One region of the Bacillus sp. FG16 genome, then DNA from elsewhere that is predicted to be linked to it. Evidence: riboswitches for the same ligand, from Rfam matches in the RefSeq annotation. Region 1 holds a riboswitch; each other region holds the start of a gene.

Region 1 (3,176 bases):
TTACATCTTTCCGTACAAAATTAATGGAAGCAATTCCTGAAAACTTAAAACATGCAATTACTGCTGGTATCGGTCTTTTCATCGCCTTTATCGGTTTACGTTTAACAGGTATCGTTACAAAAAATGATGCAAACTTAGTTGGACTTGGTGATCTTCACTCTGCTCCAGTTCTACTAGCATTGGCTGGGCTTGGAATTACTATTGTTCTTATGTCTTTAAATGTAAATGGCGCACTATTTATCGGTATGCTATTAACTGGTATTATCGCTTTCTTCACAGGACAATTAACATTCTCAAACGGTGTTACATCAATGCCTGGATTACCAGAAGGAATTATTGTTTCAAATCCAATTACTGCTGTATCTGACGTAATTAACTACGGATTATACGGCGTTGTATTCTCATTCTTCCTTGTTACATTATTTGATACAACAGGTACATTACTTGGGGTAGCTCAACAAGGTGGATTTATGAAAGACGGAAAACTTCCAAAAGCTGGACGAGCTCTTCTATCTGACTCATTCTCAGCAACAATCGGTTCTATGTTCGGAACAACACCATCAACAGCTTACATTGAATCATCTGCTGGTGTTGCAGCTGGTGGTCGTACTGGTTTAACAACTGTTACAGTAGCTGTTCTATTCGCACTAGCAGCATTCTTCGGACCATTAGTAAGTGCCGTTTCTGGTGTATCAGCTATTACTGCACCATCATTAATTATTGTTGGTAGTCTTATGATGGGTTCAGTTCGCCACATCGATTGGGACTCATTTGATGAAGCATTCCCAGCATTTTTAGTAATCTTAAGCATGCCACTTACATCAAGTATCGCAACAGGTATCGCACTTGGATTTATTTCATACCCACTTATGAAAGTGGCAAAAGGTAAATTCCGTGCTGTTCACCCACTTGTGTATGTATTTGGAATTTTGTTTGCTTATCAATTGATATTCTTACCACATTAAAATCCCTCTTCCTGAGGGATTTTTTTATAAATACTGTTTGACAACACCATTCGTTTGTGGAATAATTCAAAATAGTTAAATATTCGATGTCTTATCAAGAGCAGGTGGAGGGATGAGCCCTACGAAGCCCGGCAACCGACCCATTTATGGGCACGGTGCTAATTCTTACAACACATTGTGTTGAAAGATAAGAGTAATATGATAAGGCGTCTTTTCTATATGAAAAGGCGTTTTTTATTTTCACTCCCTCCTCTCTCTTTTTAGTTTAGGAGGGATTTTTTTATGAAAAAATTATGTTCCATCGTACTTATTTTTCTCTTATTTACATTAGCATCTTGTACAAATGAACAAGATGCTATCTCTTCACAAAAGCAACAAACTGTGAGAAAGGCGACTACAACGGTAGAAAATCAATTACAAACAGAAATTCCAAGCCAAATGAAGAAGCCATTAAAAATCGCATTAATTATGCAAATGTCCATCGGAACTTTTTCCTCTCAATATATTGAGGGTGTCAAAAAACAAGTTGAGCTATTTGGCGGCAGTGTACAAGTCTACAATTCTGATAACGATTTAGCAAAAATGGCTGCAAATTTAGATACTGCTATTAATTCAAAAGTGGATGGTATTTTAATTGATCATGGCCGTTCTGAAGCACTAAAACCTGGAGTAGAAAAAGCGTTACAGGCGAACATTCCCGTAGTTGCGTTCGATAACGATCTACGCTTGCCAGGTGTGACAATTATTGATCAAGATGACTATAGTCTTGCATGGAAATCATTAAAAACGTTAGCGGAAGATTTGAATGGACAAGGAAATATCGCAGTTGTATGGGTCGGCGGATTTGCTCCAATGGAACGTCGCAATGTTATCATTGATGCTTTTTATAAACGGTATCCAAATATAAAAGAAGTTGCAAGATTCGGTACTGCTAGTAATAACACACCGCTCGATACACAAACACAAGTAGAAGCTTTACTAAAGAAATATCCGAAAAAAGACGATTTACAAGCTATTTTCGCTTCGTGGGATGAGTTTGCTAAAGGGGCTGTTAAAGCACTTGAACAAGCTGGTCGTACAGATATAAAAGTATATGGCATTGACTTAAGCAATGAAGATTTACAACTCATGCAAAAAGAAAACTCACCTTGGACTGCTACAGCTGCAACTGATCCAGCTGAAGTAGGTAAGGTTCAAGTACGATTTTTATACAAAAAAATTGCTGGTGAACAAACGCCAGATATTTATTCACTAGAACCTTATTTAGTAAAGAAAAATAGTTTACCAAAAGAAAATATAACAATGGATCAGTTATCAAAATATATAAACGGTTGGGGAGACTCAAAAGATGCATATTCCCCTTGGATGAAAAAATTAGAGAAGGAGAAAAAATGATGACGTTCTCTCTTCAAAACATTACACATTCTTATCATGTCGCTACACCTGTTCTAGAAGATGTTTCTATTCATATTCAAAAAGGAAAAGTACACGCTTTACTAGGCATGAACGGTGCGGGAAAAAGTACTTTACTAAAAATAGCAACTGGTGAAATTCAACCAGTTGTTGGCGATATAAAAATTGATACTCAGTCTGTTTCCTTTACTTCCCCGCGCGATGCAAAAAAGCATGGCATTTCTTTCGTAACACAAGAAGTAGATCACGGACTTATTCCCGGATTATCTGTATTAGAAAATGTACTAATCGATCATTTAGCAATGCAAAATAAAGTACTATTTTCAAAGTCCAAATTAGTCGCACTTGCTAAACAACATTTGCAAACTGTACAGGTAAATTTAAATGTTTCGGAAGATGTTTCAAACTGTTCATTACATGAAAAACAATTACTTCTTATCGCAAGAGCTTTATCTAACAATACAAATTACCTTTTATTAGATGAACCTACTTCTTCTCTTGGACCAAAAGAAGTTGAAACCTTTGGGAAACTATTAAAAGATTTAACATCAAAAGGAATTGGCATCCTTTTAGTTTCTCATCGTTTATCAGAGATTCGAAATTTCGCGGATGATGTAACTGTATTACATAATGGTCAAGTTGCCCTTTCTGAAACCATTACAACAATTACAGCTCAACAAATTGTGGAAGCAATGACTGGAAAACAACTTACACTTCCTATTAATACAGCACCAAAAACCGGGAGCGAGGAACTATTTAAAGTACAAGAGCTTCTATTACACGAAGGTCATTCTCCCC
Region 2 (3,176 bases), on a different contig from region 1:
GTTTTGCCTCCAACTAGAGCTGCTTCCAAATCTGCAATAATATCAGAAACATCTTCTATACCAACCGATAAACGAATTAAATCAGATGTAACACCAGCTAAACGCTGATCTTCAGCACTTAATTGTCTATGCGTCGTACTAGCAGGATGTATAACGCAAGTTCGTGCATCAGCTACGTGTGTTACGAGAGTTGCTAGTTTTACATTTGCGATAAATTCTTTTGCTGCTTCTAATCCCCCTTTAATCCCAAATGTTAAAACCCCACTAGCACCTTTTTTCAAATACTTTTGTGCTAACGAGTAATTTTCATTACTATCTAATCCCGGATAATTCACCCATTCAATACGTTCATGATTAGCAAGCCACTTAGCAACCGCGAGAGCATTTTCGCTATGACGCTCCATTCGTAAATGTAAAGTCTCTAAGCCAATATTGCTAATATATGCATTGAATGGGCTCATACAATTCCCATAATCTCTTAATAGCTGAACACGTGCTTTCACAATATACGCTGCTGCACCAAAGTTTTGAACGTAACTTACACCGTGATAACTTGGATCTGGTTCAACAAGCTCAGGATATTTTCCATTTGTCCAATCAAAGTTTCCACCGTCAATTACAATACCGCCTAAGGAGCTCGCATGCCCATCGATATATTTCGTCGTAGAATGAACAATAATATTCGCCCCATGTTCAAACGCTTGGCATAAATAAGGAGTTGCTAATGTATTATCAACGATAAAAGGTACCTCTAATTCTTTAGCGGCAGCTGAAAATTCTTTGAAATTTAAAACGTTCATCGCTGGATTTCCTAATGATTCTGCATAAATGAGTTTCGTCTTGTCATTAGCAAGTGCCGCAATTTCATCTGCCGTTAAATTTGGATTAAAGAACGTAACATCAATGCCAAGTTTACGCAAACTCACTCCAAATAAATTAAACGTTCCCCCGTAAACCGTTGAAGAGCAAAGCAAATGGTCTCCACTACTACAAATATTTAAAACTGCGAGCATAATGGCTGCTTGCCCAGAAGCCGTTGCAACAGCTCCTACACCGCCTTCTAAATCTGATAACTTCTGCTCAAATGCGGCTAGAGTAGGGTTTCCAATACGCGTATAAATATATCCTTCTGCCTCTAAGTTAAATAGGGCTGCTAAATCATCTGAAGTATCGTATTTATACGTTGTACTTTGATAAAGTGGTAAAACACGTGGTTCACCATTCTTTGGCGTATAGCCACCTTGCACACAAATCGTTCCTTTTCCCCATGATTCTCCCATCTCTCATTCTCCTTTCTTTTATACAAAATAAAAAACTGCCCCTTTCCTGAAAACAAGAAAGGAGCAGTTTGAAAACACGCTCTAAAGGCTCTTTCTTATCTCTCAGGATTACTACCTGCAGGATTTGGCACAATTCCGTTATACGGCTGTTGCCAAGGTTTCATCGGGCCTGTCCCTCCACCTTTTCTTGATAAGACTATGCAATTACCGTTGATTTTATAGCAATAATTTCCTAATGTCAAACTGTTTTTCTGAATGTTCTAAAATAAACGTTAACAATTTCATATAAAGCAACAAAAGAAATATATTCTAATCTATTTCAAAAAAGACCTTTAAAAACCTCAAATCAGTCTATAAAATTAAATAAGTAATTTAACCTATAAATTCAAATTCTCCAAAATTTAGCCTACATGTTGAATAGGCGATCCTCTCAAAAAGATACTATATATATTCAATCCATTTTCCACTAGTATATTTCACTTTTTTCCCTACTAAGATTTACATAACGGAGGTATAACATGACAGATAAAAAAGATATACAGTACATACTTGCTCTATATGGCATTCTTCTAGGATCTATAGTAGGAGCTACAGTTTGGTTATTTTTAGTCACAATAAATATTGGAATCCACTTTATTTGGGGATACTTGCCTGAAGTTCTCTCTTTTCCCTCTTATTACACCCTTTGCGTAACAATAATTGGCGGGGTCCTCGTTGGTCTATCACAAAAATATTTCGGTACATACCCACGCCTTATGCCTGAAGTGATGACTGAATATAAAAAAACTGGTCGAATCGAATATCGCTTTGTCCATCGGGCTACTTTAACCGCGATTATTGTTTTAATTTTCGGTGCTAGTCTTGGTCCAGAAGCCGCACTAGTTGGAATTATAGGCGGACTTTGCACATGGATAGGGGATCGCTTTAAATTTGCCTTGAAGGGTATGGATGAGCTAACCGAGATCGGAATTGGCGCTACTTTAAGTGTCATTTTCAACGCACCATTATTCGGTTATTTAGCACCGAATGAAAATGAGGGAGAACAAATTGCTGCTTTTTCTAAAGGAAAAAAGGCGATTGTATACTTAGCTACTACCTTCGCAGGTTTTTCTGTTTATTTACTACTGAGTAAACTCGATAATCGTGGATCCTTTATTGTTGATTTCGGGGAAGGTTCACTTTCTTTCAATGAATGGATCGCATTTCTTCCACTTGCTAGTATCGGTGCTATAGTTGGTTTCTTTTATTTCAAGTTAGAATTCACATTAGAGAAGTTAATTCACCCTTTTAGAGAATACAAGCTGACACTCGGAATTCTCGGTGGTATTTTATTAGGAATTGCAGGAACTTTTCTTCCATACACATTATTTTCAGGGGAACATCAATTAAAAGAATTAGTTGTTGAATGGAGCCATTTATCTTTGTGGATACTACTTCTTTCAGGGATTTTAAAGTTGTGCATTACTGCCGTTTGTTTGAACACAGGGTGGCGAGGTGGACATATCTTCCCAATTATATTTTCTGGGTCAAGTATCGGATACGCTGTAGCATCTATTCTTCCTATAGATCCAGTAGCATCTGTTGCCATCGTAACGACAGCAATTTCGAGCTATGCGTTACGAAAGCCAATAGCTATAACATTACTATTACTTATGTTTTTCCCGCTTAATTTGCTATTGCCAATGCTTGGTGCAGCTGCTATCGGGAATGCCTTTCCACTTCCAAAACATAACAAAACTACAAATTAATCAAAATAGGCAGTGGGGACGAAAGCTCCACTGCCTATTTTTTTATTACACGCGCTGCTTTAATAACGCTTCTAACTCTTCAAAATTATGCACTTCATATGTCGGTATAATTCCACTATCATTTAATTTACTTTCTGGGTTAAACCAA
Region 3 (3,176 bases), on a different contig from region 1:
CATTTGTTGTTTCGCTTGCTGTATTTGAACCACAAGCTGATAAAACTCCAACTGATACTGTTAATGCTAATGTTAGTAATAATGATGATTTCCTCACAATTCTTCCTCCTAAATAACGAAATGATTGCCTTCTTCTGAAGCATTCAATTGTCGTAAAAACTTTTTCGTACGTTCATTTTGTGGGTTTCGGAAAATTTCTTCTGGTGTTCCCTGCTCTACAATAATGCCATCAGCCATAAATATAACGCGATCCGCCACCTCTTTTGCAAAATTCATTTCATGTGTAACAACAACCATCGTTATGTGCTGCCTTGCCAAGTCTTTAATAACTTGCAATACCTCATTCACCAATTCTGGATCAAGTGCGGAAGTCGGTTCATCAAACAATAATACTGCGGGATTTAAAGCCATTGCCCTAGCAATACCTATCCTTTGCTGTTGCCCTCCTGATAACATTGTTGGATAAAAATCTTCTTTATCAGCTAAGCCTACTTGTTTTAATATTTTTCTCGATATTCCCTTTGCCTCTTCTTCACTTTTTTTCTGTACAACCGTTAATGCCGTTGTAATATTTTGCAATGCTGTTTTATTTTTAAATAAATTATAATTTTGAAAAACCATTGCCGTTTTTTGACGCAATTGTATTATTTCTTTTTTATAAAGTCTCTTCGCATAAATCTCTAAATCTTCAATTCTAATACTGCCATCATTCGGTTGTTCTAATAAGTTTAAACACCTTAATAATGTCGATTTACCCGAACCAGAAGGTCCAATAATGACTACTACTTCTCCCTTATTTACAGTAAGTGAAATTCCTTTTAGTACTTCATTATGTTTGTAAGACTTATACAAATCTCTTATCTCAATCATATATATCACCTCATTTCTGTTACAAATATGGTGCATCTAGTTTCTTTTCTAACTTTTTCTGTCCCCAGCTAATTACGATTGTAATAATCCAATATACTATCGCTACCGCTAAATAACTTTCCATATAACGATATGATTGTGCCGCTAGCATTTTCGCTTGTGCTAAAATTTCAGCCACCCCAAGTGCAAAAGATAACGAAGATTCTTTTAACAATCCAACAAAATTATTTCCAAGTGACGGTACTGCGACACGAATAGCTTGCGGAAAAATAATTTGTCGCATCGCTTGCGCCTTTGTCATTCCAACTGATAAACAGGCATCCATTTGCCCTGATTCCACAGCATTTAATGAACCTCGAATAATCTCTGATAAATAAGCAGCATTATTTAAACTTAGGCCAATTAAAGTTGCTTGCATAGCTGTAAGCACTGTAAATGTCGGAAAGATTTGTGGTAATCCGAAATATAAAACAAACAATTGAACTAATAACGGGGTTCCTCTAAAGAAAGAGATATACACTCTTGCAATTGAATATAAATATTTCGTTTTATTTTTCGTTATGATCGCCAAGCCGATCCCTATAACGAAGGAAATAATCATTGAAACTACAGTAATCCCTAAAGTTATGTATACATATTTAAATAATTGCGGAAAACTTTCTAAAAAATACGTTACATCAAACTTCACTCTATCCCCCCTCTCTAAACAAAAAACTCTTCTTACGCATATAAGAAGAGTTAAATGTGAATCCATTTCTCCTCATCTTTCAAACGCCTATTGCGTTCGCTGGAGTTAGCACAGTACTTTGATACAGCCTGTTGCTGAGATTTCATCGGGCCAGTCCCTCCATCTCTCTTGATAAGAAAATCAATAAATTTTTCCATTTATTTAGTTGTTATTATGAAGAATACACCCCATTACTAATAATGTCAATAAGAAAACTATGAATTAAATTTAATGCTTTTTTTAGACTGTCTTACTCCTATTAAATTTCCTCCTGTTCATTATATCTTGAGGTGTAATATTGATTGCACAAAAAAGCCATTAATTCTATCAAACTTAGAAATAATGGCTTTTTTATAAAGGTATTATACTTATCTCATTTTATGTACTTCAGCAACTAGCTTTCCACCCTGAATGCCCATATAAAGCTTCACAGGTGCATCATTCGTATTTTCAAATACTAAATCTAAATATGGATATGCAATTGTAGCATCTCTTCCTTGTGGAACATAACCTACCGTTTTAGAATGTGTAGTTCTCTCCACCATTTTCAGGCCAGCTTGATCTGCTGCATTGTATAAAGTTGAAGATGTTTGACAAACACCACCGCCATATCCATCTACTAATTTACCATCAACTATTTCTTTCCCTAATTGATATCCTTTATCTGGTGTTGTATCACCGATTAATGAATTAAAAGAGAAACGGTCTCCTTTTGCTAACACAACTCCATTTATGCTCGCTGCTGACAAACGAATATTCTCAATACGGCCACCTGTTGAACCACCTAAGTTCGTTTCATATCTACCAATTACCGCACCATTTCCTTGCGCATCACTTAATGTTGCGACTGGTTTTTTCTCCACGATCGGCAACTGATACGTAGCATCCCACATACCAACATTTAACAATTTATCTACTAATTCTTTTTCCATTAATTCATAAGAAGGTTTTCCTTCTTGCCAACTTCCATCAGGTGCTATACGTGAAGGAACCATTTTTTTGTCGACGCTTTTTCCAACCTCACCAACAACCTTTGTTACAGACTTTTTAAATTTCGCTTCATCTTCGAAATAGCCTAAACCAGATAAATCTAATTTTTTCACTTCAGTACCAGTTCGGCCATCAACTAAACTAATAGTATCCTGCACTTCTGCTTTAGCCTCTACAGTGTGCCCACCAATATCACTTACCAATGCAACATCACTTACTTTTGCACCACAGCCACTCACTACAGCTACACATAACACCCCAACTAATATACCCTTTACTTTACGGAACAATATACTCTCTCCCTTTCCCCAACATCACTATTATGTATTTATTTCATTTTTATGTATGTTTTGTTACAATCATTTTACAATATGTTTATAAAATGTTACAAGTTATTTTTCACTCTATATAAATTACTCTTTTCTTTTATAAATGTCTATACATATTTACATAAAAGTTTGAGTTTGATAGAATTGTAACTTTTATGTAAACTCTCCCCTTTATCCAGTATATACCATTAAGCAAAAGAAATTCAAATCAAAAACCTTCAAGCTATTTTTTATAAAGTGAAACTTTAATTAGTGGGGGT
Region 4 (3,176 bases), on a different contig from region 1:
TTGTCGTAGATGAAGTGAGTATGGCGTTCGTTCCGCAAATCGCATTAGCTGCTTCACTTGGAAAACGTATCGTTGTTTGTGGCGACTTTTTACAATTACCTCCAATTGCGATGGCGAACCATGAACTTGTTCGCAAATGGCTTGGGGAAGATATGTTTTACCATGCTGGGATTGTTGAGTCTGTTAATAAATCAGAAGCACATCCGAACCTATTTATGTTGCAGGAACAAAGACGTATGCATGCGGATATATCGAAGTTTACGAATTCGTTTATTTATAAAAATAGAGTATACGATCATCCGTCTGTTTCAGAGCGTAAAGAACTTGCGCAATTGCAGCCGTTCGCAAATGAAGCGAGTGTTTTATTTGATACGAGCCAAATGGGAGCTTTTTCGTTAAAAGATGCTGCTTCTGGTTCACGTTTTAACATTATGTCTGGTTTAGTAGCAATGCAAATGATGTTAATCGGATTGTTAGATGGTGTGCAATCCATTGGTGTTGTGACACCTTACAGGGCGCAGTCACGCTTTTTATCGACGTGTATTAGAGAAATGTTGCAGAGAACGAAATATCAAAACATACCAGTTTTAGCGGCGACAGTTCATAAGTTTCAAGGTTCTGAAAGAGATATGATGATCTTTGATACGGTTGACAGTTATCCGCAAGAACGACCTGGCGTGTTATTCTTTGACCATAAAAATCATCGCCTCGTCAATGTAGCAGTGACAAGGGCGAGAGGGAAGTTCATTCAATTATCAGATTGCCATTATATGCGTAAAAATCTTTCTAGAAAACAAGCGTTATCGCAATTAACAGCTCATATAGAACGTCATGGAGATGTGTATGACCGCACGACATCAAGACAATTGTGGGAACGGAAAATTTCGAAACGTTTACGCTGGTTTATGGAAATGAATCTTGAAGAGCCGAAAGGGCTATTAAAAGATATTTTAGCCGCAAAACGAAAAATTATTATTTCACTGCCAAGTACGAAACAAGTAGATAAACGAGTATGGCAAGCGTTAATGCGTACAAATGCACAAATAACAGTTTATAGTGATGGACCAGTTCCGCTGAAAAATGTAAAGTTACAAAGACAAAATAAAGCATTCCCGTTTATCGTAATCGATGATGAAATCTTCTGGGCAGGCGCACCGCTCACATCTCAAATGATATTTGAAGGTAGTACGGAATTTCCGTACGTATGTGCAAGACTGCAAGCACCAGAAACAATTGGTGTATTAAAAGGATTTTTAGATATTCGGTAAATTCGGATAGGAATTCCTTGACTTTTAATTGGAATGAACTTAGAATAAATGTAATTTAATATAATTTTATGAAAATTCTTATCGCGAGAGGTGGAGGGACTGGCCCTATGATACCTCGGCAGCGGATTCGTTATGAATACTGTGCCAATTCCAGCAAGGTAACTTGAAAGATAAGAAAGAAGCTCATTTTGATTGTATATACAGAAGCCTCTTTCTATCTTTTAGAAAGAGGCTTTTTTACGTGAAAATAAAGGAGGAAGAAAAATGGGAGCGACAGGAGTAGCGTCACAAAGAAAAACAATTGAAGAGAGTATCGAAAGAAATAAGGAAAAGTACATAGAAACAAGTCATGATATTCATGCGAATCCGGAAATTGGTAACCAAGAGTTTTACGCATCAAGAACGTTAAGCTTATTACTAGGGAGTGCTGGTTTTCAGTTGCAACACAATATAGCTGGGCATGAAACAGGTTTTATTGCGCGGAAAAGTTCAGGGGAAAAAGGACCAGTCATCGCATTTTTAGCGGAGTATGACGCTTTACCAGGATTAGGCCATGCGTGTGGTCACAATTTAATTGGCACAATTAGCGTTGCAGCAGCAATCGCATTATCAGAAACGCTTGAAGAAATTGGCGGGGAAGTTGTCGTGTTTGGTACTCCGGCTGAAGAAGGAGGACCAAACGGTAGTGCGAAAGCGAGTTATGTAAAAGCGGGGTTATTTAAAGATATTGATGCGGCACTTATGATTCATCCGAGCGGAAAAACAGCGACAACGAGTCCTTCACTAGCAGTCGATCCACTTGATTTTCATTTTTACGGAAAAACAGCTCACGCTGCAGCTTCGCCAGAAGAAGGGATTAACGCATTAGATGCGGTTATTCAGCTCTATAACGGTATTAACGCACTTCGCCAACAACTTCCGTCAGATGTAAGAATTCATGGTGTTATTACAGAGGGCGGAAAAGCACCTAACATTATTCCTGACTACGCCGCAGCAAGATTCTTCATCCGCGCAGCAACGAGAAAAAGATGTGCAGAAGTAACAGAAAAAGTAAGAAATATCGCACAGGGAGCAGCATTAGCAACAGGCACAAAAGTGAAAATCCATCAATTCCAAAATGAAATCGATGAACTACTCGTAACAAAAACATATAACGACGTCGTAGCAGAAGAACTAGAATTATTAGGCGAAGACGTAAACCGTAAAGAAAGAGTGGGTATTGGTTCAACAGACGCAGGAAATGTAAGCCAAGTCGTACCGACCATTCACCCGTACATTAAAATTGGTCCAGATGACTTAATTGCGCATACGAATGAATTTAGAGAAGCAGCACGTTCAGAACTAGGGGATAAAGCATTAATTACATCGGCAAAAGCATTAGCAAATACGGCGTATCGATTAATTACGGAAGAAGGGTTGTTAGAGAAGGTGAAGGAGGAGTTTAAAGAGGCGCAGAGGAATCAAGGGTAAGTGAGAAGGGGGATTATACCCGGGATTTTTAGTAGGAAATTGAATGAAAAAAGAACCAGCCTATGGCTGGTTTTATTATATTATAAAAGAATTTTTTCACATACACTTGATATTTCTACCTTAGTGTCCTCTTATTAGAACGACAATTTCTCCTCAAACTCACTTTTTAAAACAATTAAAGGAGACGACAAGCCAAATTGCATTAAAGAGTCTAAAAATGCAGCGAGAGAATCCATCGAATCGCTCATGACTTTCATCATATAATTAAACTCCCCACTAATTCGATATAAATCTGTTACTTCAGGAGCGGCATTACAAAATTGGATAAAATCAGAGCATTGGCTCGTTTTAAACATGATGAATGCTTGAATGTTTTTATTAATTTTGGAAGGCTCAAATTTCGTTCGGTAAGCCGCTATCACTCCTTGATCTTCAAGT

Evidence for each region. Region 1 has a riboswitch for S-adenosylmethionine ahead of ACODS7_RS17980 (sugar ABC transporter substrate-binding protein). Riboswitches for the same ligand answer to the same signal wherever they lie in the genome.
Region 2: another riboswitch for S-adenosylmethionine. It lies ahead of ACODS7_RS11745 (bifunctional O-acetylhomoserine aminocarboxypropyltransferase/cysteine synthase); the one in region 1 lies ahead of ACODS7_RS17980 (sugar ABC transporter substrate-binding protein).
Region 3: another riboswitch for S-adenosylmethionine. It lies ahead of ACODS7_RS13890 (amino acid ABC transporter permease); the one in region 1 lies ahead of ACODS7_RS17980 (sugar ABC transporter substrate-binding protein).
Region 4: another riboswitch for S-adenosylmethionine. It lies ahead of ACODS7_RS22485 (M20 family metallopeptidase); the one in region 1 lies ahead of ACODS7_RS17980 (sugar ABC transporter substrate-binding protein).

Annotation. Positions count from the first base shown of each region.
Region 1 is NZ_JBMDKC010000048.1:27,972-31,147, forward strand. It holds gene ACODS7_RS17975 (NCS2 family permease) at 1-965, shown strand, start outside; SAM riboswitch class I at 1,054-1,159, shown strand; gene ACODS7_RS17980 (sugar ABC transporter substrate-binding protein) at 1,248-2,360, shown strand; gene ACODS7_RS17985 (sugar ABC transporter ATP-binding protein) at 2,357-3,176, shown strand, end outside.
Region 2 is NZ_JBMDKC010000025.1:31,052-34,227, forward strand. It holds gene ACODS7_RS11745 (bifunctional O-acetylhomoserine aminocarboxypropyltransferase/cysteine synthase) at 1-1,280, opposite strand, end outside; SAM riboswitch class I at 1,373-1,477, opposite strand; gene ACODS7_RS11750 (chloride channel protein) at 1,799-3,028, shown strand; gene ACODS7_RS11755 (YjjG family noncanonical pyrimidine nucleotidase) at 3,074-3,176, opposite strand, start outside.
Region 3 is NZ_JBMDKC010000032.1:19,503-22,678, forward strand. It holds gene ACODS7_RS13880 (amino acid ABC transporter substrate-binding protein) at 1-97, opposite strand, end outside; gene ACODS7_RS13885 (amino acid ABC transporter ATP-binding protein) at 109-870, opposite strand; gene ACODS7_RS13890 (amino acid ABC transporter permease) at 890-1,558, opposite strand; SAM riboswitch class I at 1,628-1,736, opposite strand; gene ACODS7_RS13895 (VanW family protein) at 1,966-2,877, opposite strand.
Region 4 is NZ_JBMDKC010000073.1:3,928-7,103, forward strand. It holds gene ACODS7_RS22480 (AAA domain-containing protein) at 1-1,268, shown strand, start outside; SAM riboswitch class I at 1,344-1,445, shown strand; gene ACODS7_RS22485 (M20 family metallopeptidase) at 1,533-2,738, shown strand; gene ACODS7_RS22490 (Lrp/AsnC family transcriptional regulator) at 2,873-3,176, opposite strand, start outside.